DNA from 4 places in the Nonomuraea sp. NPDC050153 genome. Region 3 is predicted to be linked to each of the others. Evidence: riboswitches for the same ligand, from Rfam matches in the RefSeq annotation. Region 3 holds a riboswitch; each other region holds the start of a gene.
What was found. Region 3 has a riboswitch for S-adenosylmethionine ahead of ACIBQ1_RS40665 (GNAT family N-acetyltransferase). Riboswitches for the same ligand answer to the same signal wherever they lie in the genome.

Region 1 (7,154 bases), on a different contig from region 3:
GAAGGCGCGGCGGGCCCGCCGGGAAAAGGGAGACGCCCCGCCGTGGAAGGGCGGGGCGTCCGAGAGACCATGAAGCGCGACAAGCGCCGGCTGAGCCCTAGGCCCTAGCAGCTTCCCTCGAGCTGCGGCAGCAGCGAGTCGACGAGCGGGATATTCAGCTTGGTCTGGCCGGCCAGCGCGCCCATGGGCAGACAGAGCGGCGCCCGCACCTTGCTCAGGAGCTGGACCGGAAGCTCACCGGCGATGGCGTTGGTGAGAGGCGCGTTCGCGTGGGCGGGCACGGCGACGGCGGTGGCCGCGGCCACGCTCAGAATGGCGATGCCGAAAATACGCTTGCTGCGGGAAAACATCCTCTACTCCTTCGTTGAGGTCTGTGATCACCACCCTTCCTCACCCGGAGTAGCGGATCAATTATGAAACGTAATGGCTGAGAAACGAAAAGAAGAGCGGCCCGGAAAACCGGGCCGCTCTTCGTATGAACGGCGAAGAAAAGACCTAGAAGTCCATGTCGCCGCCGCCCGGCATGGCCGGAGCGGCAGGGGTCTTCTCGGGCTTCTCCGCGATGACGGCCTCGGTCGTCAGGAAGAGCGCCGCGATGGAGGCGGCGTTCTGCAGCGCCGAGCGCGTCACCTTGGCCGGGTCGAGGATGCCCGCCTCGAACATGTTGACGTACTCGCCGGAAGCGGCGTTCAGGCCCTCACCCGGGGTGAGGTTGCGAACCCGCTCCACCACGACGCCGCCCTCAAGGCCGGCGTTGACCGCGATCTGCTTCAGCGGCTCCTCCAGCGCCTTGCGCACGATCGCCGCGCCCGTCGCCTCGTCGCCCGACAGCTCCAGCTTGTCGAACGCCTTGGCACCGGCCTGCAGCAGCGCCACACCACCGCCGGGCACGATGCCCTCCTCGACGGCCGCCTTGGCGTTGCGCACGGCGTCCTCGATGCGGTGCTTGCGCTCCTTCAGCTCGACCTCGGTCGCCGCGCCCGCCTTGATGACGGCCACGCCGCCGGCCAGCTTGGCCAGACGCTCCTGGAGCTTCTCGCGGTCGTAGTCGGAGTCGGTGCGGTCGATCTCGGCGCGGATCTCGTTGACCCGGCCGGAGATCTGCTCGGCGTCACCGGCGCCGTCGACGATCGTCGTCTCGTCCTTGGTCACCACGACCTTGCGGGCGCGGCCGAGCAGGTCGAGGGTGGCGTTCTCGAGCTTGAGACCGACCTCCTCGGCGACGACCTGGCCACCGGTCAGGATGGCGATGTCGTTGAGCATCGCCTTGCGGCGGTCGCCGAAGCCCGGGGCCTTGACGGCCACGGAGCGGAACAGGCCGCGGATCTTGTTGACGACCAGGGTCGCCAGGGCCTCGCCCTCGATGTCCTCGGCGATGATCAACAGCGGCTTGCCGGACTGAACGACCTTGTCGAGCAGCGGCAGCAGGTCCTTGTTGGCGGAGACCTTGCTGTTGACGATCAGGATGTACGGGTCCTCGAGCACGGCCTCCATGCGGTCCGAGTCGGTGACGAAGTACATCGACGTCATGCCCTTGTCGAAGCGCATGCCCTCGGTGAGCTCAAGCTCCAGGCCGAAGGTGTTGCTCTCCTCGACGGTGATGACGCCTTCCTTGCCGACCTTGTCCATCGCCTCGGCGATGAGCGAGCCGATCTCGGGGTCGGCGGCGGAGATGGAGGCGGTGGAGGCGATCTGCTCCTTGGTCTCCACGTCCTTGGCCAGCTTGGAGAGCTCCTCGCTGACGCGCTCGACCGCGGCCTCGATGCCCTTCTTCAGGCCCATCGGGTTGGCGCCCGCGGCGACGTTACGCAGACCCTCGCGCACCAGCGCCTGGGCGAGCACGGTGGCGGTCGTGGTGCCGTCGCCGGCGACGTCGTCCGTCTTCTTGGCGACTTCCTTGACCAGCTCGGCGCCGATCTTCTCCCACGGGTCCTCGAGCTCGATCTCCTTGGCGATGGAGACACCGTCGTTGGTGATCGTGGGGGCGCCCCACTTCTTCTCCAGCACGACGTTACGGCCCTTGGGCCCCAAGGTCACCTTGACGGCGTCGGCGAGCTGGTTCATACCGCGCTCGAGACCGCGCCGGGCGTCCTCGTCAAACGCGATCATCTTGGCTGCCATAAGGCTAGACCTCCCAGATGCAGGGTGGCTTGTCGTGGACCGAGCCGACGCCCGCGACGGCATGGGTCAGCATCTCCTGCGGCAGACCCCATCGTCCCGATCCGAGTATTGGCACTCTGCTGCACAGAGTGCCAACGAACTGTTTAGCACTCTACCCTGCCGAGTGCAAGCGAGAAGCCTCCTACCGGGGCTTTCCTCCCCGTATCGGCTTGCGTGGCGGGCCGTGCCCGGCCGTCCGTCGGCGGTGGCGGCGGGACCCCGTACCTGCGAAGAGCCGCGTCCAGGCCACCGCAGGTAGCGGGATCCGTACCCACGACGAGCCGCCTCAACGCGGCTCGCCGTGATCGAGTCGACGAGAGAAAGGTGGCGGGTTCGCCCGGACTGCGTTGCCGTGCGATCCCCGCCGGTGCATACCAGGGGGGTGTATCAGACCGCGCGGACGGACTCCGCTTGAGGTCCCTTCTGGCCCTGCGTGATCTCGAACTCGACGCGCTGCCCCTGTTCGAGAGATCGGTACCCGTCCATCATGATCGCTGAGTAATGGACGAATACATCCTTACCACCGTCTACCGCGATGAAGCCGTAGCCCTTGTCCGCGTTGAACCACTTGACGGTGCCCTGCGCCACTTCCGACTCCTCTTACTGGACTTTCAGATCTCACCCATTCCTCCGCGAGACCCGTTATCGCCCGACTTAACGGAAAATCAGCCAGACGATCGCCCTCGACCATACCTGTGGCACGGGGTTTGGCAACAGAGTCAATCTGCAAACGACGCATTTCTTCGCATCGAAGGCGGTTCAACGTTTCATTTGGCCTGGAAATGGAGAAGGCGCCCACTAGGGGCGCCTTCTCAGGTGTGATCTATGGCACTCAGCCGCCGGCTACGGCCGGGATGATTGAGATCTGAGTGCCCTCAGGTGCCGGAGTGTCCAGCCCGTCGGCGAAACGGACGTCCTCTTCCCCAACGTAAACGTTGACAAAACGACGAATCTTGCCCGATTCATCCAGAATTCTCGCGCCGATCCCCGGGTAGTCGGAGTCGAGCTGGGTGAGGACGTCACGAAGAGTCGCGCCCTCGCCACTGACTTCGGCGTTGCCCCCGGTGTAGGTGCGCAGAATGGTGGGAATCCGCACCGAAACGCTCATGGTTTAACTTGCCTTTCCTGGTTGTCAGACAGCCGCGCGGAACGCGTCGAGGGAGGGCCGGATCACGGCCGTGGGCTGGGCGTCGTCGCTGATCGCGTCGAGCGTCTTGAGGCCGTCGCCGGTGTTGAGGACCACGGTCTCGGCCTCGGGGTCGAGCCGCCCGCTCTCAACGAGCTTCTTCAGCACGCCCACGGTCACCCCGCCCGCGGTCTCGGCGAAGACGCCCTCCGTCGAGGCCAGGAGCTTGATCGCGGCCACGATCTCGGCGTCCGTGACGTCCTCGACGGCCCCGCCGGTGCGCCGGGCGATGTCGAGCACGTACGGCCCGTCGGCCGGGTTGCCGATGGCCAGCGACTTGGCGATGGTGTCGGGCTTGACCGGCTGTACGACGTCGTGCCCCGCCTTGTACGCGGTGGAGACCGGCGAGCACCCGGCCGCCTGCGCCCCGAAGACCTTGTACGGCGTGTCCTCGACCAGCCCCAGCTTCACCAGCTCGCGGAAGCCCTTGTCGATCTTCGTGAGCTGCGAGCCGGAGGCGATGGGGATGACGATCTGCTCGGGCAACCGCCACCCGAGCTGCTCGGCGATCTCGTACGCGAGCGTCTTGGAGCCCTCGGCGTAGTAGGGCCGCAGGTTGACGTTGACGAACCCCCACTTGTCGCCCAGCGGGTCGCCGATCAGCTCGGAGCAGAACCGGTTGACCTCGTCATAGGTGCCGTCGATCCCGATCAGCTTGCCGCCGAACACGCGAGCCATGGCGATCTTGGCAGCTTCGAGGTTGGCGGGGATGAACACGCACGCCTCGAGCCCGGCGCGCGCCGCCGCCGCGGTGACCGCGCCCGCGAGGTTGCCCGTGGAGGAGCAGGAAAGGGTGTGGAAGCCGAAGTTACGCGCCGCCTCGACGGCGATGGCGACGACCCGGTCCTTGAAGGAATGGGTGGGGTTGCCCGAGTCGTCCTTCACGTACAGAGACTTGAGGCCCAGCGCGCGCCCGAGGTTTCCGGCCTTGACCAGTTTGGTCCAACCGGGGTTCATATTGGGCTTACTGGCGACGTCAACCGGCACCGGGAGCAACGACCGGTAACGCCAGATGTTGGCGGGACCCGACTCGATGTCGGCACGGGTCACCTCGCCGAAGGAATAGGCCGCTTCGAGCGGCCCGAAACACTCCAGACACGCGAAGCTCGGACCGAGCGGGTAACGCGTGCCGCACTCACGGCAGGACAGACCGACAGCAGGACCAAAGTCGAGCGACATGAAGCGAGGCCTTCCCTCATCTTCGCCCGCGGCCACCTTGACCGCAGACCGGAATTGGCACCTTGTCCCGGTCGGCCTCGCCAGGTCGCGAGTCTCAAGCCGGGAGGGTTGCCGGGGCTTCGCAGGGCCGGTCCCTCCACCCCTCTGGATGAGCAATATGCAGTTGTTGAAATGGACTCTACCCGCCCATGAGGCCGGGATGGCCACCTGTCTCAGGATGCGGGACGCGGCGTCTCAGCGATAATCATCACCCAGCACTCCCTGCACGTATTTGCGGGCCTGATGGATGCGCGACTTGGCGGTGCCGAGCGGGATGCCGAGCTGCTCGGCCACCTCGTTGTAGTCGAGCTGGACGATGTCGCGCAGCACCAGCGCCTGCGCCAGGTCGGGCTTGTCGGCCTCCAGCGCCTCCATCGCGTCGAGCAGGTCGAGCCGCGAGCCCGCGATCACGCTCACCCGCGCCACGTCGGGCTTCTGCGTGGGCAACTCGTCGGAGGTCTGCTCGGCCGCCCGCCGTTTGAGCGACCTGTACGTGGTGCGCGCGCAGTTGGCCGTCACGATGTGCAGCCACGTGCTGAACCGCGCCCGGCCCTCGAACCGGCCGATGTTGCGCGCCACGGCCAGCAACGTGTCCTGGGAGGCTTCCTCGGCGTCCTGGTGATAGGGGAGGATCCGGGCGCAGTGCCGCATCACATCGGGCTCGATCCGCGCCAGGAGCTCGCCAAGTGCGCGATGATCTCCTCCGGCGGCCGAGCGGGCGAGTTCCTCGGTTAGCTCATCTAGCGCCATAGCTGGGATCCTATGGGCGAAGGGAGCGTAGATGAACAGCGTCCTGGTGGCCTCCAACAGAGGACCCGTTTCTTTTACCGTCTCGGACGACGGTGAGCTGACCATGAAACGCGGTGGCGGCGGCCTGGTCTCGGCGCTGTCCGAGGTGGCCAGGAAGGACCGCGTGCTGTGGGTGTGCGCGGCGCTGTCCGACGGCGACCGCAGCGCCGTGCGCCTGGTGCCCGGCGGCCGGATCGACCACGCCGGATACGACACGGGCCCGCTGCGCATGCTCGACATCCCGCCCGCGACCTTCCACCGCGCCTACAACGCCGTGGCCAACTCCACCCTGTGGTTCGTCAACCACCTGCTCTACGACATCCCCAACTCGCCGAACTTCGGCACGAGGTTCGAGCGCGAGTGGGAGTCCTACCGCGACTACAACGGCGCGTTCGCGCTGGCGCTGGCCGAGGAGGCCGGCCACGGCGCCCGCGTCATGGTGCAGGACTACCACCTGACGCTGACCCCGGCCATGCTCCGCGCCGAGCGGCCGGACCTGCGCATCGCGCACTTCAGCCACACCCCGTGGGCGCCGCCCGAATACTTCTCGCTGCTGCCCGACGAGGTGGTCGGCGAGGTCCTGGAAGGCATCCTGGGCGCCGATCACGCCGGGTTCCTGGCCGACAGGTGGGCGCTGGCGTTCATGGACTGCTGCGAGGCGCTGCTCGGCGCGGAGGTCGACCGCGTGGGGCGCAGCGTCACCCATGAGGGCAGGACCACCCGCATCGGCGTGCACAGCCTCGGCGTCGACGGCGACGCGCTGTGGGAGCGCGCCGTCGAGCCCGACGTCGAGTCGCACATGATCGCGCTCAGGGAGCAGGTGGGCGACCGCCGGCTGATCGTCCGCATCGACCGCACCGAGCTGTCGAAGAACATCGTGCGCGGCCTGGTGGCCTACCGCGAGTTCCTGGCCGCCCATCCCGAGTGGCACGGCAAGGTGGTGCATCTGGCGTTCGCGTACCCGAGCAGGCACGACCTTCCCGAATACCGCGAATACACCGCGTCGGTGCTGCGCTGCGCGCAGGAGATCGAGGACGAGTACGGCACCGAGGACTGGGACCCGCTGATCCTCAACGTCAACGACGACTACCCGCGTTCGCTGGCCGCGTACCGGATGGCCGACGTGCTGCTGGTCAACCCCATCCGCGACGGGATGAACCTGGTCGCCAAGGAGGGCCCGATCCTGTCCACGAGGTGCGCGCTCGTGCTCTCGCGCGAGGCGGGGGCGGCGGCCGAGCTGGGCCCGCACGCGCTCGTGGTGAATCCGTACGACATCAGCGGCACGGCCGCCGCGCTGCACGCCGCGCTCGTCATGCCGGAGGACGAGCGCCGCATGCGGCGCGACAAGCTGCACGCGGCGGCCACCGCCCTGCCGCCGCAGAAGTGGCTCGCGGCCCAGCTCGACGCGCTGGACGAGATCTGAGCGCGGTCAGTTCCAGTCGGCGTTCTCCAGCGTGTCGGACAGCCCCGGCGTGTTCCACTGGTCCACGACGAGGATCTTGCTCTTCGGCAGATACCACTCGCGCTGCGTGAAGCGGGCCAGGACCTTCGCACCGGAGTAGCTGACGCAGGTCGACTTCCACGCGTTGTAGGCGGCCTTGTGCCCCGCCCCGACCTGGCGCAGGCCCCTGGTGACCGTCGGGCCGATGTGCTCGCCCCACTTGCGGTTGGACGGGCACGGCTGCACGTCGCTGGCCGTGTAGAAGGGGTTCTTGCCGGTGTACGGGCCGAACCCCTCGGCGCCGATCTTGATGTACTTGGGGCCGAAGACGTAGAAGGCGTCGCACTCGGGCGTCCCCCA
Region 2 (7,154 bases), on a different contig from region 3:
CGGGGCTCGGCGGCTTCGGCTGGCTCAGCCAGCGGCGGTGACCTCCAGCGACCGCAGCCCCCGGATGATGAAGCCGGGCTTCCAGCTCGGCTCCTGCCGCAGTTCGAGCTTGGCCGCCCGGTCCAGGAGCGCGCCGTACGACTCCATGAGCTCGATGCGGGCCAGCGGCGCGCCCAGGCAGAAGTGGATCCCGGCTCCGAACGAGATGTGCGGATTGTCGGCCCGCCCCACGTCGAGCCGGTCCGGGTCCTCGAACACCGCCGGATCGCGGTTGGCCGAGCCGAACAGCAGCGCCACCTCCGACCCGCGCGGGATCTCGACGCCATGGACCTCGATGTCCTCCAGCACCCAGCGCTCGAACATCTGCAGCGGCGTGTCCCAGCGCATGACCTCCTCGACGGCCGTGGGCAGCAGCGAGCGGTCCGCGCGCAGCCGGGCCAGCTCGGAGGGGTTCCTGAACAGGGCCCACCAGCCGTTGCCCGTGACGTTCACGGTGGCCTCGTGGCCGGCGTTGAGCAGCAGCACGCACGTGCCGACCAGCTCGTCCTCGGTCAGCTCGTCGATCTGCGCCAGCGCGCTGATCAGGTCGTCGCCCGGAGCCCGGCGGCGCTCCGCGGCCAGGGTCTTGAGGTAGCCGGCGAACTCGGACGCCGCCCGCACCGCCGTGTGCTGGGCCTCAGGGCTCGGGTTGAGCTCGTACATGCCGCAGATGTCCGCCGACCAGGGGCGCAGCAGGTGGCGGTCGGCGTGGGGGATGCCGAGCATCTCCGCGATCACCGTCACCGGGAGCGGCTCGGCGACCTCGGCGAGGAGGTCGCCGCCGCCCTTCTCCACGAACGCGTCCACCAGGCCCTCGGCGATGGCGCGCACCCGGGGGCGCAGCGACTCGACCATGCGCGGCGTGAACGCCCTGGAGACCAGCCGGCGCAGCCTGGTGTGCACCGGCGGCTCCACGTCGAGCATGCCCGCCCTGATCACGCGCCAGAACGGCTCGTGGAACTCCGGCTCCGGCGGCCTGCCGAACTCCTCGTGGGTGGCCACGTGGAGGTAGGACCGCCCCAGGCGGCGGTCCCTGAGCAGGGCGTTCACGTCGGCGTGACGTGAGATCAGCCACTGGTCCGTCGGCTCGAAGTAGCTCACCGGCGCCTCGCGCCTCAGCTCGTCGTACACGCGGTACGGGCGAGCCACGAAATCCGGATCCCAAGGGTCAAAGCGCACTATTTCATCTTATGGAGTGGGATCCTCCTGCGGCACCGCCCGCTTGCTCCGCGCCCGGATGTTCAGCAGCTCGACGACGAGCGAGAACGCCATCGCGAAGTAGATGTAGCCCTTGGGGATGTGCTGGCCGAAGCCCTCGGCGATGAGCACCACGCCGATCAGCACCAGGAACGCCAGCGCCAGCATCTTGATGCTCGGGTGCCGGTCCACGAACCTGCTGATCGGCCCCGAGGCGAACAGCATCACCAGCACCGCCACCACGACCGCCGCGATCATCACGCCGAGCGTGTCGACCATGCCGACGGCGGTGATGACGGAGTCGAGCGAGAACACGATGTCCAGCACCATGATCTGGACGATCACGGAGGCGAAGGAGGCGGCCGCGGCCTTCTTGCCGTCCTTGCCGACGGGGCCGTCCATGCTGTGGCCGATCTCGGTGACGCTCTTGCCCAGCAGGAACAGGCCGCCGAGCAGCAGGATCAGGTCGCGTCCTGATATTTCGTGACCGAAGACGGCGAACAGCGGCTCGGTGAGCTGCACCACCCACGACAGGGCGAGCAGCAGGAGCAGCCGGGTGATCAGGGCCGCGCCCAGCCCCAGCACCCGGGCCCTGTCCCGTTGTTCGGGAGGTAGCCTCCCGGCCAGGATGGAGATGAAGATGATGTTGTCGATCCCCAGCACGATCTCCAGGGCGACAAGGGTGAAGAAACCGATCCAGATCTGCGGGTCGGTCACCCAGTCCAACATCTGCGCACCTCCATGACATACGAGCGGGGTTTCCGGTAGCAACGAGCCGGACCCCGAAGAAGTTCGCGGACTTGCGATCGATGGAGGGGATTGGGTTATAGTCTCCGCCGTAGGTCATGAGTGCCAGCGACAAGCCCCGGCTAGCTGGCCGGCAACCCTCGCGTCCGCGGCGGGGTGCCCCGGGTGAAGACCTGGTCCGTCACGAGGCGTGGCGGGCAAGCGCGGGCTCCATGGCTGCTTCCAGGGGTCCGATGGCCCTGAGGGAGATGTGCCATGTCCACCCTGACGATCTTCAGCTCCGTCCCCGCTCACGCCGCCGCCGAAGAGGCTCCCGCCGTCACGAGCCGGCCGATCCCCGCCGTGCTCGGGGCCGATCTCGAGGTGCCGGTCAAGGGCGGCCGGCTCGTCGGCTACGCCAACCTCGACTACGCCGCCAGCGCCCCCTGTCTGGAGCCGGTCAGCGCCGCCGTCACCGCCGCGCTCCCGGCCTACTCCAGCGTCCACCGCGGCGCGGGCTACGCCTCCCAGCTCACCACCGCCCGCTACGAGCAGGCCCGCCACACGGTGCGGGCGTTCGTCGGGGCCCGCACGGACGACGCCGTGATCTTCACCCGCAACACGACCGACGCCACCAACCTCCTGTCCCGCTGCCTGCCCGCCGACACGACCACCGTGGTCTTCGACACCGAGCACCACGCCTCCCTCCTGCCCTGGCAGAAGTCCGTACGGCTGGCGCCGCCCGCCTTCCCCGGCGAGGCCGTCCGCGCCGCCGACGAAGCGCTGGCCGGCATCGAGGGGCCCAAGCTGCTCGTGGTCACCGCCGCCTCGAACGTCACCGGCGAGCTCTGGCCCATCGCCGCCCTGGCCCACGTCGCGCACCGGCACGGCGCCCGCATCCTGGTGGACGCCGCCCAGCTCGTACCGCACCGGCGGCTGAACCTGACCGCGCTCGACCTGGACTACGTGGCCTTCTCCGGGCACAAGCTGTACGCGCCGTTCGGCGCGGGCGTGCTGGTCGGGCGTCGGGACTGGCTCGCGGCGGGCGAGCCGTACCTCAAGGGCGGCGGCGCGGTGCGGTCCGTGGGCGACGACACCGAGTGGCACGACGACCCTGAGCCGCGGCACGAGGCGGGCACCCCGAACGTGCTGGGCGCCATCGCCCTGGCCGCCGCCTGCGACGCGCTCACGGCCACCGGCTGGACCGCGCTCGTGCGCGAGGAGGAGCGGCTGATCGCGCGCCTGCGCTCGGGGCTGGCCGCGATCGAGGGCGTGCGGGAGCTGTCGCTGTGGGGGGACGACCACCCGCGGGTCGGCATCGTGTCGTTCACCGTGGACGGCTACTCGGCCCGCGAGGTGGCCGAGACGCTGTCCAGCGAGTACGGCATCGGGGTGCGCGACGGCAAGTTCTGCGCGCACCCGTTCGTCCGGCACCTGCTCGGCGAGCCGGAGCGCAGGAGCTCGGCCGGAGAGAGCGAAGGCCGAAGCGGGCGCGACCATGAGCACGCCGGGGGGTGCGAGGACGGCACCGCCTCCGCGGTGCGGGCCTCGATCGGCATCGGCAGCACGCAGGAGCACGTGGACCGGCTGGTCGCGGCAGTGCGAGACCTCGCGAGCCGCTGAGCGAGCCGACAAGCGAGGCGCTGAGCGAGGCCGGCGAGCGAGGCCGGCGAGCGAGCCGCTGAGGAGCCGGTGGGCGAGCCGTCAGACCGCGTCGGAGCGGTTCGGCGGCTTGCGGTGCGGCGGCGGCTCGTCGGAGACCAGGGCGTCGATGTCCCTCATGTCGTCGTCGTTGATCCCGCCGGCGTGGTGCTCGGCCGACTGCCTGGGCACCCGTGGCGCCTCGGCCTGCTCCACGGTCGGCGCGGGCCTGGTGGTCCTGGTCGTGACGTTCGACGGCTCCGGACGCCGTACCTGTGCGGCGCGCTCCTCCTCGGCGTCCAGGCGTTCCGAGCGCCGGCGGAACATCGCGGCGAAAATGCCGTCGATCCCGATCCGACCGCCCCCGAGCGCCAGGAACAGCAGGGCCAGTGCCCCGAGCGCGCCGGGCAGCTCCCAGCCGCCGGTGGTGGACAGCACTCCGTGCCCCGCGTGCACGTACATGATGGCGCCCAGCATGTTGACCAGCAACAGGAACCCCACCAGGCGCACCAGCAGGCCCAGGATCAGGAAAAGGCCGCCGACGGTCTCGACGACGGACGCGAACGCCGCGGCGAGCTCGGGCATCGGGATCCCCATCCCCTTGAACGCCTGCCCCGTGGCCCCGAGGCCGCCTTCCCACTTCTGCAAGCCGTGCGCCAAGAAGATCACGCCGGTCACCACCCGGGCGATCAGGGCAGCGACATCAAACACAACTTTCTTCATGGTGTTATCTCCCCCCGTTCCTGGTATTCCTCCCCGTGTCCGAGTTAGGGATGCGTTTCCATGCCATTCCTTGACCCGGCCCCACCCTGGATCATCAACCGGGGCGGTGGCAGCATTGCCATATGACGGAACGTGTGGTCGGAATCGGCGCGGGTGCGAAAGAGCTGGCCACCGAGGACATGATCCTCAACATCGGCCCGCAGCACCCGTCGACCCACGGTGTGCTCAGACTCCGGCTGACGCTCGACGGCGAACGCATCACCGCCGCCGAGCCGATCATCGGCTACATGCACAGGGGCGCGGAGAAGCTGTTCGAGGTCCGCGACTACCGTCAGATCATCATGCTGGCCAACAGGCACGACTGGCTGTCGGGGTTCGCGAACGAGCTGGGCGTGGTGCTCGCCGCCGAACGCCTGCTCGGCATGGAGCCCCCGGTCCGGGCCGTGTGGGCGCGTACGCTGCTGGCCGAGCTCAACCGGGTGCTCAACCACCTGATGTTCCTCGGCTCCTATCCCCTGGAGCTGGGCGCGATCACGCCGCTGTTCTACTCGTTCAACGAGCGCGAGCGCATCCAGGCCGTCATGGAGGAGATCTCCGGCGGTCGCATGCACTACATGTTCAACCGGGTCGGGGGCCTCAAGGAGGACCTGCCGCTCGGCTGGCTCGACCGGGTGTCGGAGGCCGTCGCGGAGACCCGCCGCCGGGTGCCCGACATCGAGAACCTCATCCTGCACAACGAGATCTTCATCGCCCGCACCAAGGGCGTCGGCGTGCTCACCCGCGAGCAGATCACGCAGTACGGCGTCAGCGGCCCCATCGCCAGGGCCTCCGGGGTGGACTTCGACCTGCGCCGCGACGACCCGTACCTGGCCTACTCCGAGCTGCCCGTGAAGGTCGTCACGCGGCACGCCGGCGACTGCCGGTCCCGGTTCGAGGTGCTGTTCGACCAGCTCAAGATCTCGCTCGACCTGGCCGACGCCTGCGTCGAGCGGCTGCGCTCGCTGCCTCCCGGGCCGATCAACCAGCGCCTGCCGAAGGTGCTCAAGGTGCCGGAGGGCCACACGTACGCGTGGACCGAGAACCCGCTCGGCATCAACGGCTACTACCTGGTCTCCAAGGGCGACAAGACCCCGTGGCGGCTCAAGCTGCGCTCGGCCTCGTACAGCAACGTCCAGGTGCTGCGGGAGATACTCCCCGGCCACCTGGTCGCCGACATGGTGGCCATCCTCGGCTCGATGTTCTTCGTCGTGGGTGACATCGACAAGTGAAAGCCGAGCGCGACAAGTACGTCGACTGGCTCCGCGCCCTGAGCCTGTGCGTCGTGGTGGTCTGGCACTGGGCGTTCACCATCCTGGAGTGGAAGCCGAGCGGCCCCGAGCCCACCAGCCCGCTGGGCTTCACCTCGGGGCTGTGGATCCTGACCTGGCTGCTGCAGGTGCTGCCGCTGTTCTTCTACGTCGGCGGCCACGTGCACCTGCTGTCCTGGGAGCGGGCCAGGGCGCGCGGCGCCGGCATCGGCTCGTTCGTCTGGCGGCGCATCCGCGCGCTGGCCTTACCCGCCCTCTTCCTGTCCGGAGTGTGGATCGCCATCGGGGCGGTCGTGACGTTCACGTTCCGGGTGGACTGGATGTGGCGGGTCGTGCTGCTGGTGCTCAGCCCGCTGTGGTTCCTCGGCGTCTACCTCGTACTGATCGCGCTGCTGCCCGTGGCACTCTGGCTGCACCGCCGCTACGACGTGCTGACGCTGATCTGGCTCGGCGGCGCGTCCCTGGTGGTGGACGTGGTGCGCTTCCGGTACGGGGTCGACTGGGTCGGCTGGCTCAACATGCTCCTCATCTGGGGGCTCGCCCACCAGGCCGGGTTCTTCTACGACCGGATCGTCATCCTGCCCAGGCGCTATGACATCGCGGTGCTCTGGACGGGGCTGTTCGCCCTGTTCGGCCTGGTCTACTCGGGCATCTACCCGGGGTCGATGGTGGGCGTCCCCGGCGACAAGTGGTCGAACATGGCGCCGCCCACGTTCGTGATCGTCGCCCTGCTGCTGTTCCAGGTGGGGCTGGTGGAGGTGCTGCGGCCGTCGATGGAGCGCGTGCTGGAGCGTCCGGGCTGGCGCCGGGTGAACGAGTTCATCAACCGGTACTCGCTGCCGCTCTTCCTCTTCCACACGACCGGGATGGCCATCGCGCTGGGCCTGTCGTGGTGGCTCTTCGGCACCCTGGGCACCGAGATCCCACCCGACCTGAAATGGTGGCTGGAACGCCCGATCGCCATCCTCGGCCCGCTGATCTGCACCGCCCCGGTCATCTACCTCTTCGCGAGGGAGCGCCGCTCCTAGTCGGGTTTGTGGTCGTCCGAGTCCTTGGGGATCCGGCAGGCGTGCTCCAGATAGAGGGCGGCGCAGATCAGCGCCACGCAGGCCACGAACGACCCCGTCGCGACGAAGAACTCCGACCGCGGCGTCTCCCGGTCCAGGATCTGCACCGTGTAGAGGGCGAACCCGGCGAACAACCCGCCGAACACCGCCCCCGCGTACGCGGACGCCTTCGCCAGCGCGGCCAGCCGGGCCACCGACAGCGGCTCCACCGGCTTGGTGTCCGGCTTCCTGGCGATCCTGGCCTTGGTGACCCACGCGCTGTAGCCCTCGCCGATGGCCAGCAGCAGCACGGTCGGGATCGCCGTCCACGGCAGCAGGGGCAGGTCCGCGTAGGTGAGCCTGACCACTGCCCACGCGATCAGCGCGACGACGACGAAGATGCTGGCCAGGCGGCCAGGACGGGTCGGCCTCAATCGGGCCTCTGCAGCTTCAGGTCGTCGCGCAGGCGTACCCC
Region 3 (7,154 bases):
CCCCGCTCGACACGATCTTGCGCAACCTCGGTCGCGACACCGTCATCGTCGCAGGCACGCTGACCAACTACTGCTGCGGCAGCACGGCGCGGCAGGCGTACGAGCGCGGGTACCGCCCCGCCCCGTTCAACTGCGGCAAGCTCAGGCCGCTCACCGCCGCCCGCTGACGTCTGCGGGCGGCGGCTCAGCGCTGATCGTCCGTCGAGTGGCGAATCGGCGCACCGACCCCGTCAGGGCTGGATATTGATGAAGGGGTCCCAGCAGTAGTAACCCTGCTTCTCGCCCTTGTGATTGAGAATCATGAAGCTGAAGTTGTAGGTGACCGTCCCCGTGTCCAGGACCTCACACTCCCAGTAGTAGCTGTTGATCTTCTGGGTGGTGGGATTCAGCGGATCCTGACTGTTCGGCTGCGGCTCGCTGAGAACCACCGATCTCGGTGCGGGGGTGCTGATCAGATCCTGCCCGGACAGGGTGTTGAACTTGTAGAGGATGCCGGTGTACTCGGAGTTCAGGGATAGTGTCGTCTCACGCCACCTGATGATGTCCATCGGGGAGGCGTTGATTGTCAACTCGCTGCCCGGAGCGCCCCCGAGTTGGTTCTGCCGGGTGGTCATGTAGATCAAGTTGCTGCTGTCGGGGATCGACGTCGGCCCGTTCGGATCGGTGTTCTTGCCGAACCTTCCGAGAATGGTTTCCGCGTCGATGGCGATGAGGACGTTGATGAATTCCGACATGCAGAAATTCTCCCTGTCGTGTCCGAAAAAACAGAACCGTAGTCCAGAACCCCCGACCCATGACTTGGCCGTCAATGCGGTCGCCTGGTGACGCACACGTCGCGATGACCTCCATTCACAGCGGGAAGACGATACGGTGCACGTCGGAAGCGGGGGTGACGTGCGGTCCGGGGGCCGCCGGACGAACACCTCCACCATGATTTTTGACGTTAAGTGCCGTCAAGACCGCATTATGTAACCTAAATAAGATCGTGTTATTCCGTAACGCTTCGCGTCAATGCGATGACCAGTCGGGATGCGCCCCCGGGGGGATCAGAAGGGCGTTCCTCGCCCTGGCCAGATGTGGCAGATAAGACAGGTAGGCATTACCGAGGCGCCTGTCTTCGACTTGATCACAAATCGTGGGCTCACCCATAGACGGAAGGCCCCAAAAACCAATGAACAGCCCTAAAGCCGCCCAATCCGTGAAACCCCCCAAAAATGAGCGAGCTTCGCCCGTAAGTCAGGCTCCTTGACGACGCTCAAGAGTGGGAACCTGGCGGAAGGATGTTATTCCTCGGTCTGGAGGGTCGCTCGTGTGACGTCCGTGAGCAGTGCGGCCGCCCACAGGAACACCTTGGGGTCGCCGAGACCTGAGTCGGTGAGCCATTGCGCGGCCCTGCGCGCGTCCTGCTCGTCCTGGATCAGTCCCCAGGGTCCTGGCTGAACGCCGGTGGCCTGGTAGACGTCGGCGATGAGGCCTCCTATGCAGGCCCAGGTGTGCCAGTTCGCAACGTCGAAGCCGACCAGTTCGAACCCCAGCCGCCGGCCGCCGAAGCCGGGGAACCTCTCGCGCCGGGCCAGCCGTTCCGGGAGGCTCCCGGCCGATGTCTCCCCGCCGCCGTCGGCGATATCGGCCAGCAGCGCCGGAACATCGGCAGTGGCGAACCCGACCCCGAGCACGTGCAAGCCCGTATTGCCGGCCTTGTCGCGCGCGCTCTCAGCCTCCCCCGGACCGGCGAACCAGTCATCCCAACCACCGGGATCCACTGGCACCAGGTCCACCATGCAGTCGCTCATCGACACGAGACCAAGACCAGGAAGACTCATATCCTGCCAATCTTGCCGAACGGCGCGTGTAGCCACTCGATAGCCGGCAAGGACGTAGTCGGGTTCCACCGCGTTGTCTCCTCTCTCGGTCAGCATTCCTGTTCATCCGGACAGCCGGCCTGTTCACCGGCTCACGTACGGGACCGCCGGCGGAGACGGACTCGAGGTGGGCGCCAGGCTGGAACGCGAACCCCTCCGTGGCCGGGTGGTGATCTTTGTAGAGATCTGGATCATAACTGTGAGCTCGCCTCGCAGCCTCGACCGGCCGGTACGCCCCACGTCGGCCGGTCAAGGGTACGGTCGGCTGCCGGGCGCCTCGTCCCCGTCGCGCCGCCGGCGGCGCGGGCTCCGCTCGGCGAGCCGGCCGGTGCCGCGCAGAACCGTACGCCGGCTCTCGCGAGAGGTCAGTTGGGGCGGACGGACAAGGCGTGGCGGAAGACATTGTGCGGGTCCCAACGGCGCTTGATCTGTTGGAGCCGCTGGTAGGTGTCCTTGTAGTACAGCGTGTGCCAGGGAGTGCCCGAGGCGTTCCACCGGGGGTCGGCCAGATCCCTGTCCGCGTAGTTGATGAAGCTGCCGTCATCCGCGTCGCCGGCCGGAACCCCGCCGCTGTCGGCGTAGATGTCTTGGTACAGGTTCCTGATCCAGCCCAGGTGCCGGGTGTCTTCGGCCGTGCCCTGCCAGCCGACGAGGTAGCCGACCAGGAAGACCGAGTCGCGATGGGGCACGGCGGTCGCGGTCGGCGCAACGGCGTTGACCCGTCCTCCATAGGTGTTGATGAAGAGATTCGCGTACGGGTAGTTGTAGTCGGATCGGGTCAGATGCCGATAGGCGGTGGCGATCTGCCGGTCGGTGAGGCGCCGCCGCCGATACCCCGACTTGATCTTGAAGCGGAGGTCGGAGGGACCCGACTCGTAGGCGAAGGCCTGCGTGGCGGCGAGCCACGGAAGGGTGGACGACTGGCGGGCGGGCTGTACGGGGACGCCCTGCCCGAGCGCCTTCACCAGGTCGTCCAGCAGAGCCTGCGCGCCGGTGTCGGTGGCCACCTGCCCGGACAGGGTGATGGTCTCGCTGGGCCGGCTGGGCAGGGACAATTCGCCGTACAAGGCGGCCCCGGGTGAGCCGGGCGCCGAGTTCCGCTCGCCCCATTCTCCGAAGTTCCGGACCAGCCGGACGAACGCCTCCTGGTCGAGCTCCGGCCAGGGCCACTCCAAGGAGTAGTGCAAGACCGTGGAAGGAGGCCGGGGCAGCAAGGTGGCGGGCTCGCCGCCATGAGCGTCCGGGGACCGGAACCAGTACCGGGTGACGATCCCGAAGTTGCCGCCGCCGCCTCCCGTGTGAGCCCACCACAGCTCCCGGTTCGGATCCGACGGTTCCCGGGTCGCCACCACCCTCGTGGCCCTTCCCGAGGGTCCCACCACGACCACTTCCACCGCGTACAGGTGGTCGACGATCAGGCCGTGCAGTCGGCACAGGGCTCCGTATCCGCCGCCGCAGACGTGTCCGCCAATCCCCACGTCGGGACAGGTTCCGCCGGGGATGGTGACACCCCAGCCCAGGAACAGCTTCCGGTACGCCTCACCCAGCGTGGTGCCCGCCTCGACCATGAAGGCGCCGCGGCGCCAGTCGTACTGGACCGCGTTCATCGATGACAGGTCGATGAGCGTTTGCACGGACGGATCATCCACCAGGTTCTCGAAGCCGTGACCGCCACTGCGGACCGCGATCCGCCGACCTGTCCGCACCGCTTGGTCGACGGCCCCCAGTACGTCCTCAGTGGAGGCGGCCGGTCGCACGTGTTCGGGCGCGCACTGGAATCGCTGGTTGTAGCCCCTCGACACCAGCCAGCGATAGCGGGGATCGGCCGGGCCCACCATGTCCGGCGCGCGCGGGGCGAAATCCGGATCGGCGGTGCCAGGGCGAACGGTCCTTTGTGTGGCTTGGCTCATGGTCGGCCTCCTCACGCCCAGCCGCGGTCGGGCGAAGTCGCACTGACTGGCTGATCGACCGCGATTCGAAATACGACGCGTCCAAGCTATGAGGCCGCCGGCTGCAAACCGATTATGCTGACCCCCCTAGTAAAGGTAGGGTCAACCGGATTGTCAGCGACGGATGTGCCCTGCGCGGCAGAACCGCCTCGGCCGCGCCCGCTTGCCGCGATCGACGTCACAGGACTGGCGGGACAGCGACGCTGGGAGCCTCCTGAGGCCGTCCACCGTGCCGTCGAACACGCGCCGGCGGGTCGTCGGGCATGGTGGCGGGGACGGGCTGTGCCCGGGCGGCCCAGCGGCCGTCGTCGCTGCGGATGATGCGTACCGGGTGGTCGAAGCACGTGCTGACCAGCTCACTCGTCAGAACGTCTGCGACCGGCCCGGCGGCCAGGCAGCGTCCGTCGCGCAGCAGCATGGAGTGTGTCGTGGTGGCGGGCAGTTCCTCCAGGTGGTGCGTGACCAGCACGGTCGCCAGCGACGAGTGCCGGGTGCGCAGCGCGTCGATGCTGGCCAGCAACTGTTCGCGGGCGGCCAGGTCGAGCCCCGTGGCGGGCTCGTCGAGCAGCAGGAGCCGGGGCTGCGGCATGAGGGCACGGGCGATCAGCGCGCGACCGCGCTCGCCCTGGGAGAGGGTGGGCCACGCCGCCTGCGCCCTGCGGCCCATCCCGAGCATGGCGATCAGCCGATCCGCCCGCTCGGCCTCCTGCTCGCCGGGCGTCCAGCGGGGCACGAGCGCGGCGGTGTTCGTCAGCCCGGTCAGCACCACGTCGCGGACCCGCAACGGCCCGTCGGGGGTGTGACGCGGGTTGACGTGCCCCAGGTACGAACGCAGCTCGCGGACGTCGACCCGGCCCAGGGTCCGGCCGAGCACCTCGACCACGCCGCGGGTCGGGTGGGTGACGGCGCCCAGCAGTCCGAGCAGGGTGCTCTTGCCCGCCCCGTTGGCGCCGAGCAGCGCCCAGTGCTCCCCGGGACCGACGGTGAGCGAGATGCCCTCCAGCAGGTGACGACCGTCGCGGACGAGATCCACGGCGTGGGCCCGCAGCACGTGCCCGGTGTCGGCCGGACGGGAGACGATCGTCATCGGGCCGCCTCTCCGCCGGCCGTCCGCCCGCGTGCGGCCTCCGCACACTCCGACGGCCGCGGCCCCACCTGCCCAGGCCGGGGCCCGGCTACTGCTGCCACCACGCACGCGCTCCTCTCGGCAGGCCATCCAACTTATCAGGTTATCAGACATCTGATGTTTAGGGCCGCCGCATCACTGCACCGGCCCGGCGGTGTTCTGCAGGCAGGCCGGGGGTTCGGCGTGACGCGGAGCGTGAGTGCTGTTTGACGGCGTTCGGCCCGGCCTGGCAGGATCTCCGCCTGTCAATCATCCAGAGGACTCGAGGGACCTGGCCCTGTGACGGTCCGGCAACCTCCCCGGCGGTAAGCCGGCGGGAAAGGTGCCAATGCCAGGAACGATGAGGGAGTCTCGATGAGCGTGCTGCTTGATGTTCCTGTGCTGACCGGCGATCTGGTACGGCTGGAGCCGCTGGCCATGGGGCACGTGGCGGATCTGGCGGCGGCGGCCGAGGAGGAACGCTCGTCCTACGGCTTCACGCTGGTGCCCCGCGCGCCGGGGATGAAGGACTATGTGGAAACGCAGCTCGAACGCGGTGGGCTGACGCCGTTCGGGCAGGTCCGGGTCGCCGACGGCAGGGCGGTGGGTTGCACCGCGCTGTGGGATCCCCGCACCTGGCCGGATCGGCCCGGCCTGCGGGCGATCGAGATCGGTTTCACCTGGCTGGCCGCCTCCGCGCAGGGCACCGGGATCAACGCCGAGGCCAAGCTGCTGCTGATGACGTACGCGTTCGAGAAGCTCGGCGTCGCCCGCGTCGACCTCAAGACCGACGCCCGCAACCTCCGCTGCCGCCACGCGCTCGAACGGCTCGGCATCCCCTTCGAAGGCGTGCTGCGCTCCTGGTCCATGTCGTGGGCGCCGGGCGAGGAGGGCACGCTGCGCGACTCGGCCATGTTCGCCGTGACCGCCACCGAATGGCCGACGGTAAGAGCGGCATTGCGTGCCCGTCTCACCGCTGTCGGCTCCCGCTCCGAGGCTCCGGCCAGGCGGTGTGCCTCGGCGAGATACCCGACGACGAGTCCGGGATAGGCCCGGATACCGGCCTGCCTCAGGACGGGAATCGAGCGGGTGTGCGCGGTGATCGCCTCGGAGCAGCGCCCCGCCCGCTGGTAGGCCGGCCCCAGGTGCGTGAGGATCGCCCCGCGGGTCAGGCGGTTGCCCGCCTCGCCGACGCGGGCGAGGGCGCGCAGGTGGTGGGTGATCGCTTCGTCATGGCGGCCCGCCCTCCGGTGGGCGACCCCGATGTCATCGAGCAGCGCCGCCTCGCGACTGGTGGTCCCAGCGCCCCGGCGGATCGGGGCGGGCGGCCCGATCTCCAGCCGCCACGTACCGCCCCTGCTCAGGGTCTGGGTGATCGCTCGGACGGTGCCCGCGTGGTGATGCACGAGCGGACGCGAGGGCGTCGGGGGCAGGCCCCTCAGCGGCGCGGACGGGCTTGACTCTGACACCGCGTCAGGCGGCACGGTTCGGGCCATGTCTGTCACCTACGTCGGCTCCGGGCCGTACTGCTACGCCAACTCCCTCGCGATGGCCCTCGGCGACAAGGCGCCGCCTCCGGCCGTGATCGAGGTCCTGACGGGCTCCCCGTACGGAATGCAGCTGATCGGCGGGCGCCTTCCGCTGTTCGACCCGTTCGGCTGGGACCCCGAGATCGGGCTCGACACCGCGATCGACCTCCTCGGCTGGGAGTGCGAGCACGTGGACGGTGGAACCGCCGCGGCGGCGCTCGACCGGCTGCGCCGCGCCTGCCGGAACGGTCCGGTGCTGGCCGGGCCGCTGGAGCTCGGACTTCTGCCCTACCAGCCCGGGTCGGGCAAGGCGGTCGGCGCCGACCACTACGTGGTGGCGCTGGAGGTGGACGACGACACCGTGCTCGTGCACGACCCGGAGGGCTACCCGTACGCCACGCTGCGGGTCGGCGCGTTCGTCGAGGCGTGGCGAGCGGAGCTGATCACCTACCTGAAGCGGCCGTTCCGGATGCGGCACGGGTTCACCCGGCGCGAGCCGGTCACTCCGGAACAGGCGCTGCGCCGCTCCCTGCCCGCCGGGGCGGCCTGGCTGGCCGGTCGGACGGATCTGGAGGTCTCCCCCGGCACGCTGGGGCAGGCGGAAGCCGCCGAACGCACGGCCCGGATGGTGGAGGAAGGGCTGGACCCCGAGATCAGGATGTTGTGGCAGGCGTTCGCGGTGCGGGTGGGCGCCCGCCGCCTGAACGAC
Region 4 (7,154 bases), on a different contig from region 3:
TGGCCGGAGTACCGCAGGTCGGCCGCGAACGACAGCCGCCCCCCGGGCCGGCGCACCCCGGACGCCGCCGGTGGCGCTGCGGACCGGGGGGCGCCGTTCTGCTCGGCGAGCCACTCCCGGGCCTGGGCGGACAGCTCGGCGAGCACGCCCGCCAGGCGGGTGGCGCTCGCGGTCTCAAGGGGGCGGCGCAGGCTGCGGGCGAAGTCGCGGCGCAGGTCGGCGCCCGCGGCGCCCAGGGCGCAGAAGGTGGCGGCGGTCGGCGGGACCACGATGTGCGCGATCCCGACCTCCTCGGCGAGCATGGCGGCATGCGTGGGACCCGCGCCGCCGAACGGCACGAGCGCGAACCGCCGCGGGTCGAGCCCGCGCTGCGCCATGATCTTCTGAAGCTCGGTCGCCATCCCCGCCGTCGCCACCCGCAACGCCGACTCCGCCACCCGGTACGCGGCCACGTCGTCACTGCCGCCATCCGGCCCGGCCACGTCGCCGTTCGCGCGTTCCCGGTGCCCGTCCCCGGAGGCGAGGTGGGCGGCGATGCCCGACAGGGCCTTGAGCGAGGCGCCGGCGTCGAGCGGCATCCGGCCGCCGAGGAACGTGCGCGGGTCGATCAGCCCGGTCGCGAGGTAGCAGTCCGTCACGGTCGGCCGGTCGCCGCCCCTGCCGTACGCCGCCGGGCCGGGGTCGGCGCCCGCGCTGCCCGGCCCGACCTTGAGCACGCCCTGCCCGTCCACCCAGACGACCGACCCGCCCCCGGCGCCGATCGCGTGCACGGCCACGACCGGCACGATCAGGGGCAGCCCGCCCACCGTGGTGTGGGTGGCCAGCTCGGGCGACCCGTCCACGGACACGGCGATGTCGCTGCTGGTCCCGCCCATGTCGAACGTGACGATGGCCCCGGCGCCCAGCCGGGCGGCCGCGGCCACGCCGGCGGCCGGCCCCGACAGGACGGTCTCGACGGGCCGTTGCGCGGCGGAGCGCAGGCTCATCGAGCCGCCGTTGGACGCGCTGATGAAGATCGGCGCCGACACCCCGAGATCGCGCACCCGGCTCTCCAGACGGGCGAAGTAGTCGCGCATGAGCGGCTGGATGTAGGCGTTCATGCAGGCCACCAGGGCACGCTCGTATTCGCGTACCTCGGGCCACACGGTCGCCGAGGCCGTCACCGGCAACGCGGGCAGCCGCTCGCGCAGGCCCGCCGCGACGCCCTCCTCGAAGGCCGGGTCGGTGTAGCCGTGCAGGATCACGACCGCCGCCGCGTCGGCCCCGGTGGTCCGCAGGCGCGCGGCGACGCGGTCCAGCTCGGCGGCGTCCGGCTCGGTCACGCGCTCGCCGCGCGGGCCCAGGCGGGCTGGGATCTCGACGACGAGGTTCCGGGGGACGAGGGGCTCCTCCTTGCCCGCGTACAGGTCGAAGGAGGACGGCATGCGGCTGCGGCCGATCTCCAGGATGTCGCGGTAGCCCTCGGTCACGACCAGGGCGATGCGCGCGCCGCGCCGCTGGATGACGGCGTTCAGGCCGATCGTGGTGCCGTGGACGAGGCCCGTGACCTCGTCGGGCCGCAGGTCCGCGCGGGCGAGGAGGGCCGCCAGCCCGTCCGCGACGGCCAGGGACGGGTCGGCCGGCGTGCTCGGCTCCTTGTGGTGCACCACAAGGCCGCGTTCCGGTACGGCGGCCAAGAGGTCGGTGAACGTTCCCCCGACGTCGATGCCGATCCGCGCGCCTGCCGCGGTCACCGTACCCGTGCTTGTCACAGGGCTTGTCACAGGGTTCGTCACAGGGCCTCCGAGATGCGAGCGAATCGGTCCGCGACCACCATCACCACCACGCTGGCCGCCATGAGCAGCGTGGACACCGCGGCCATCGACGGGTCGAGCTGGTACTGCACGGCCGAGAAGATGCGCAGCGGCACCGTCGTGGTGTTGGCGCCCGCCACCAGGGCCGTGACGGCGACCTCGCCCAGCGACGTGACCGCGGCGAGGATCGCGCCGGCGAGGATGCCGGGCCGCAGCAGCGGCAGCGTCACCGTGAGGAACACCCGGACCCGCCCCGCGCCCAGGCTCAGGGCGGCCCGCTCCAGCGCCGGGTCGAGCTGCGCCGCGCTCACCATGACCGCCCGCACCACGAACGGCAGCGCCACCAGCGAATGCGCCAGCCACAGCCCGGTCACCGAATTGATGAGCCCGACGCCGTGGAAGTAGTAGAGCAGGCCGAGCGAGACGATGATCTCCGGGACCATCAGCGGGGACAGCGCGAATCCCCGCAGCAGCCGCCGCCCGGGGAACGACCCCTGCGTCAGCCCGTACGCCGCCAGGGTCCCGATGACCACGGTCGTCGGGACCACCAGGAGCACCAGCAGGCCGCTCAGCCGGAACGAGACCTGCCAGTCGGGCGAGCCGAGCACCTCGGCGTACCAGCGCAGCGACAGCCCCGACGGCGGGAACGCCATCGAGCCCGCCCGGTTGAACGAGCTCACCACCAGCACGACCAGCGGCGCGATCAGGAACAGGAACACCAGCGCCGCCAGGCCCGCGGCCACCAGCCGCACGATCCTGTCGTAGCCCCGCTCACCCATGAAGGCGCCTCTCCCAGATCCGGAACACGCTCGCCAGCAGCCCCGTGGACACGACGGTCAGCGCGAGCAGCGCGAAGCTCAGCGCCGCCGCCACCGGGTAGTCGAACACCGTCGTCACCTGGTCGTAGACCCGGATGCCGGTCAGCGGCTGGGTCACCCCGCCGACCAGGAGCGGCGTGATGTAGATGCCCATGGCCAGCGCGAAGACGATGAGGGCGCCGGTGACCGCGCCGGGCAGGCTGAGCGGGACCGTGACCCGCAGGAACGTCCTGATCGGCCCGGCCCCGAGCGTCTGCGAGGCCCGGTGCAGGTCGCGGTCCAGGCCGCCGAGCGCCGTCGTGAGCGGGATGATCGCGAACGGCAGCAGCACGTGCGTCACCGCGACCACGACGGCCGGGTAGCTGGTCAGCAGCTGGGCGGGCTGGTCCCGCAGCCCGGACGCGACGAGCGCCCGGTTGACGAGCCCGTTGCCGGACAGCAGCACGACCCAGCCGTAGGTGCGTACGACCACGCTGGTCAGCAGCGGCGAGATCACGATGACGAACAGCAGGGTCCGCGGCACGCCGGGGCGCCGCCGGGCCAGGAAGTACGCGGCCGGATACGCCAGCGCCACGCACAGCACCGCCACCAGGAGCGCGGTGGCCAGGGTCCGGAGCAGGGAGCCGTAGAAGTACGGGTCGGTGAACACCCGGGCGTACTGCTCGAAGGTGAATCCGGGCAGCGCCGCGTTGAAGGCGTCGACGGGGCTGAAGCTGAGCCGCAGCAGCCGTACGAGGGGGACCAGGAACAGGGCGGCCAGGAAGGCGACGAGCGGCAGGACGTATGGCAGGGCGTACGGCAGGCCCGCCCACCGGCGGGTCATCGCGCCTCCGTTTCCAGGAGGATGACGTCGGCGGGATCCCAGCTCGCGAACACGGACGTGCCCGCGCCGGGCGGGTCGCCGGCGCCCGCGCCGGTGTCGGCGACCTGGACGCTCAGGGTGCGCCCGCCGGCCAGCCGCACCTCCACGTGCCACGCGTCCCCGGCGAAAGCCCGATAGCCCACCGTCCCGGCCACCCCACCCGCGCCCGCATCGTCCGGGCCCGGGATGGTCAGGTGGATGCGTTCGGGGCGGACGGCGACGACGGCGCGGTCGCCCGGCCGCAGCGGCAGCGGGCCGCACCCGACGACGAGCCCGCCGGCGTCCAGCGCGCCCGAGGCGGTCACCGTGCCCTCCAGGACGTTCGCCGCGCCGATGAACTGCGCGACGAACCGGCTGGCCGGCCGCCGGTAGACCTCGTCAGGGGTGCCGAGCTGCTCGACCCGGCCGCCGTGCATGACGGCCACCCGGTCGGACAGCGCGAGCGCCTCCTCCTGATCGTGCGTGACGAAGACCATGGTGGTGCCGATGCGCCGCTGGAGGGCGCGCAGCTCCACCCGCATCTCCCTGCGCAGCTTGGCGTCCAGGTTGGACAGCGGCTCGTCCAGGAGCAGCACGGCGGGCCGGATGGCCAGGGCGCGGGCGAGGGCGACCCGCTGCTGCTGCCCGCCGGACAGCTGTCCGGGCCGCCGCCCGGCGTACCCCTCCAGGCCGACCAGGCTCAGCGCCTCCCGCACGCGCTCGTCCCGCGTGCGCCGGTCGAGCCGGCGGACGCGCAGCCCGTACGCCACGTTGGCGGCCACAGTCATGTGCGGGAAGAGCGCGTAGTTCTGGAACACCATGCCCAGGCCCCGCCGGTACGGGGGCCGCCCGGTCACGTCGGAGCCGTCGATCACGATCCGCCCGGCCGTGGGCCGGACGAAGCCCGCGACGCAGTTGAGCAGCGTCGTCTTGCCGCAGCCGCTGGGCCCGAGAATCGACAGGAACTCGCCCTTGCGGATCGACAGCCGGTCCACGTCGAGCACGCGCGCGCCGTCGTACCCGGCGGCGAGCCCGTCGATCTCGACGTGCCCGCCGCCTTCTTCCGCGGTCAGCCGAAGATCTGGTTCCACCGCTGCTGCCATTCGTTCAGCTTGGGGGTGGCGACCGCGTAGTCCACCCAGATGAACTTCTTGAAGACGTCGGGACCGTGCTTCACCTTCTGCTCGAACGGCTCGCTGTAGGAGATCGAGTCGTTGCCCGCGGCGTACCAGGTGCCCTCGGCGAACGGCTTCTGGTTCCGCGCGGCGGTCAGGTAGTCGAGGAACTTGTTCGCCAGGTCGCTCCGCTGCGTCCCGCCGGCGATGAAGTACGAGGTCAGCGCGCCCACGGGGCCGGACTTGGGGTAGGTGAAGCCGATCGGGGAGCCCGCCTGGGCCATGGCGAAGGCGCGGCCGTCCCAGAAGGGCATGATCCAGGCGTCGCCGTTCTCGATGACGGTGGCGGCGTTGCCCGCGTTGGCGGGGAAGGAGGACACGCAGCCCTTCAGCGTCGCGAGCTTGTCGAACGCCTTGTCCACGGCGGCCGGATCGGACAGCTTGCCGCCCTGGGAGGTGACCAGGGCGGAGAAGAACTCCAGGCCGGGGTTGTAGGTGAGCGGCGGCAGGGCGACGTGGCCGCAGTACTGCTTGTCGAAGATGTCCGCCCAGTCCGCGGGCGGCGTCTTGATCTTGTCGGTGCGGTAGAGGAGGCCGGTGGAGCCGGTGGTCAGCGGCACTCCGTACTGCTTGCCGTCGTACGCGGACTTGCCGGCGAGCACCGGGTCCAGCTCCTTGAAGTGCGCCAGCTTGTCGGTGGCCAGCGGCTGGAGCAGCCCGGCTGAGGCCGCGGGCAGCGACGCGTCCGGCGTGAAGGCGATGACGTCGAACGGTGGGTTCTTGCCGCCGGCCGCGCGCAGCTTGGTGAGCCATTCGGCGTTCGCGCCGTAGACGAGGTTCACCTTGGCGCCGGTGTCGCGTTCGAACGGCTCCACGAACGACTTCTTGAACAACTCTCCCCACGCTCCCGCGAACGCGGTCACCGTGAGCTCCTGCTTCGCTCCGCCCGAGGAGCCGCCGGTGCCGGAGGAACCGCCCGAGGAGCCGGCCGTGTCGACGCCGCCGCAGGCCGTGACCGCCAGCGCGAGCACCATGCCCAGTCCCGCGAGGCGAGTGAATCCGCCCTTCATCTTTCCCTTCCCATTTCGAGCAGCCGGCCAAGGGCGCATGGCAGCACGACTCGACATCCGCGCTTGCCGCCAGGAGCACCGTTCAGCTCGACGACCATGTCATCACCCGGGGCACCCCGCCGCGGTGGGAGGGTTGCCGTCCAGCAAGCCGGGGCTTCGCACTGGACTCGTGACATAAGCGACTATATCAGTAGGATTTACATAGATATGGCGCAGGGCGATGTTTAGTGGCCTTTGTCTCTTTTGTTCCGGTCTTCCTGGGGGTCGCGCGTCAGCGCGCGGTCGCGTCGGCGGGCTCCATGAAGACCACCGGGACCTGGTTGTCCTCGACCACGCGGCCCAGCAGCCGCCCGAGCGCGTCGCGCTCGCCGGGCTCCAGGCCCGAGGGGAGCTCGTCGATCCGCGCGCACGTCGCGGTGTAGAAGGCGTCGGCCAGCTCGGCGCCCCGCTCGGTGAGCGCCACGCGGACGGCGCGCCCGTCATGCGGGTCCGGCTCCCGCCGCACCAGGCCACGCTGGGCGCTGCGGTCGACCAGCTCGGTGAGGCTGGACTTGGCCAGGTGCAGGATCCCGCCCAGCTCCCGCATCCCGTACGGCTGCGCCATCAGCACGCACAGCAGCTGCCCCTGCTGCGCGGTGATCCCGTATTCGCGAGCCGACTCCGCGTAGACGGCGTTCACCAGGAAGGAGGCGCGCACCAGCCCGGCGACGACCCCCATGTGCCCATCCGCTGCCTTGGCCATGCCGCCGACCCTCTGATTGATTCGGAAAGCGAACGATCAGTCTAGCAATCCCGCGGCGCAGGGTGTCAGTCGTTGATCAGGGCGTTGATCAGGGCGTCGCCGAGGGCGATGCGCGCGTAGCATCCGATCATGGATCGGCCACCCCCGGCCAAGGCCGCATGACCAGCCGCCGGCGACCATCCTGGACTCACTCGGCGCGCCGTCCGACACGCAGGACGCTCAGATAACGGCGTGACGCCCGGTCGCCCATCCGCGTGCGGATGCGCTCGGCGACGGCGTCGAGCAGGGGCTCACGGACATCGCGGTCGAGCCTGCGATACAGCGACGTCGAACGAAGGTGATCGGCGAAGCCGTCCCCGTCGAACCATTGAACGGTCGGGTGCCAGCGCACGATCGTCGGGCCGAACAAGCCGCCGGGATCGTCGACCAGACCCCAGCCCACGTCGGTGGTGCGCACGTCGTCCTCCAGCGGCGGATGACCCCAACCAGGATTCCCGGGGCAGAAACGCTCGTGGAGATCGGCGGTCTCGGCGTACACCTCGGGCTCTCCCAGCCGGCGGACGACGACGTTGCCGAGCAGTGCCATCCAGCCTCCGGGACGGAGCACGTCGTGCGCCCGCCGCCAGCCGATCGACGGGTCGACCCAGTGCCACGAGGACGCGGCCACGAGGACGTCGAAGCGTCTGCCGCGGTCGTCCCACTCCTCAAACGTCGATCTCTCGACTGTGACGTTGCGGAAGCCGGCGAGCCGCCGGCGCGCGAGTGCGGCCATCTC

Region 1: linked by a shared signal. The riboswitch ahead of thrC (threonine synthase) and the one ahead of ACIBQ1_RS40665 (GNAT family N-acetyltransferase) in region 3 are both predicted to bind S-adenosylmethionine.
Region 2: linked by a shared signal. The riboswitch ahead of ACIBQ1_RS25745 (aminotransferase class V-fold PLP-dependent enzyme) and the one ahead of ACIBQ1_RS40665 (GNAT family N-acetyltransferase) in region 3 are both predicted to bind S-adenosylmethionine.
Region 4: linked by a shared signal. The riboswitch ahead of ACIBQ1_RS20975 (PotD/PotF family extracellular solute-binding protein) and the one ahead of ACIBQ1_RS40665 (GNAT family N-acetyltransferase) in region 3 are both predicted to bind S-adenosylmethionine.

What each region holds. Positions count from the first base shown of each region.
Region 1 is NZ_JBITJQ010000040.1:27,561-34,714, reverse strand. Features, by position in the region: gene ACIBQ1_RS52905 (hypothetical protein) at 105-350, opposite strand; gene groL (chaperonin GroEL) at 496-2,121, opposite strand; gene ACIBQ1_RS52895 (cold-shock protein) at 2,548-2,748, opposite strand; gene ACIBQ1_RS52890 (MoaD/ThiS family protein) at 2,993-3,268, opposite strand; gene thrC (threonine synthase) at 3,293-4,525, opposite strand; SAM riboswitch class I at 4,539-4,680, opposite strand; gene ACIBQ1_RS52880 (RNA polymerase sigma factor) at 4,760-5,314, opposite strand; gene ACIBQ1_RS52875 (trehalose-6-phosphate synthase) at 5,346-6,776, shown strand; gene ACIBQ1_RS52870 (hypothetical protein) at 6,783-7,154, opposite strand, start outside.
Region 2 is NZ_JBITJQ010000010.1:228,363-235,516, forward strand. Features, by position in the region: gene ACIBQ1_RS25730 (SAM-dependent methyltransferase) at 1-41, shown strand, start outside; gene ACIBQ1_RS25735 (cytochrome P450) at 25-1,218, opposite strand; gene ACIBQ1_RS25740 (TerC family protein) at 1,228-1,965, opposite strand; SAM riboswitch class IV at 2,078-2,193, shown strand; gene ACIBQ1_RS25745 (aminotransferase class V-fold PLP-dependent enzyme) at 2,239-3,585, shown strand; gene ACIBQ1_RS25750 (DoxX family protein) at 3,667-4,326, opposite strand; gene ACIBQ1_RS25755 (NADH-quinone oxidoreductase subunit D) at 4,449-5,594, shown strand; gene ACIBQ1_RS25760 (acyltransferase) at 5,591-6,661, shown strand; gene ACIBQ1_RS25765 (DUF3180 domain-containing protein) at 6,658-7,113, opposite strand; gene folK (2-amino-4-hydroxy-6-hydroxymethyldihydropteridine diphosphokinase) at 7,110-7,154, opposite strand, start outside.
Region 3 is NZ_JBITJQ010000023.1:119,021-126,174, reverse strand. Features, by position in the region: gene ACIBQ1_RS40690 (isochorismatase family protein) at 1-167, shown strand, start outside; gene ACIBQ1_RS40685 (inclusion body family protein) at 231-734, opposite strand; gene ACIBQ1_RS40680 (hypothetical protein) at 1,284-1,892, opposite strand; gene ACIBQ1_RS40675 (FAD-binding oxidoreductase) at 2,228-3,772, opposite strand; gene ACIBQ1_RS40670 (ABC transporter ATP-binding protein) at 3,990-4,898, opposite strand; SAM riboswitch class I at 5,184-5,284, shown strand; gene ACIBQ1_RS40665 (GNAT family N-acetyltransferase) at 5,292-5,966, shown strand; partial or broken gene ACIBQ1_RS40660 (tetratricopeptide repeat protein) at 5,993-6,412, opposite strand; gene ACIBQ1_RS40655 (hypothetical protein) at 6,411-7,154, shown strand, end outside.
Region 4 is NZ_JBITJQ010000007.1:367,652-374,805, forward strand. Features, by position in the region: gene ACIBQ1_RS20955 (hydantoinase/oxoprolinase family protein) at 1-1,733, opposite strand, end outside; gene ACIBQ1_RS20960 (ABC transporter permease) at 1,772-2,572, opposite strand; gene ACIBQ1_RS20965 (ABC transporter permease) at 2,565-3,434, opposite strand; gene ACIBQ1_RS20970 (ABC transporter ATP-binding protein) at 3,431-4,543, opposite strand; gene ACIBQ1_RS20975 (PotD/PotF family extracellular solute-binding protein) at 4,522-5,637, opposite strand; SAM riboswitch class IV at 5,692-5,812, opposite strand; gene ACIBQ1_RS20980 (MarR family winged helix-turn-helix transcriptional regulator) at 5,909-6,379, opposite strand; gene ACIBQ1_RS20985 (class I SAM-dependent methyltransferase) at 6,567-7,154, opposite strand, start outside.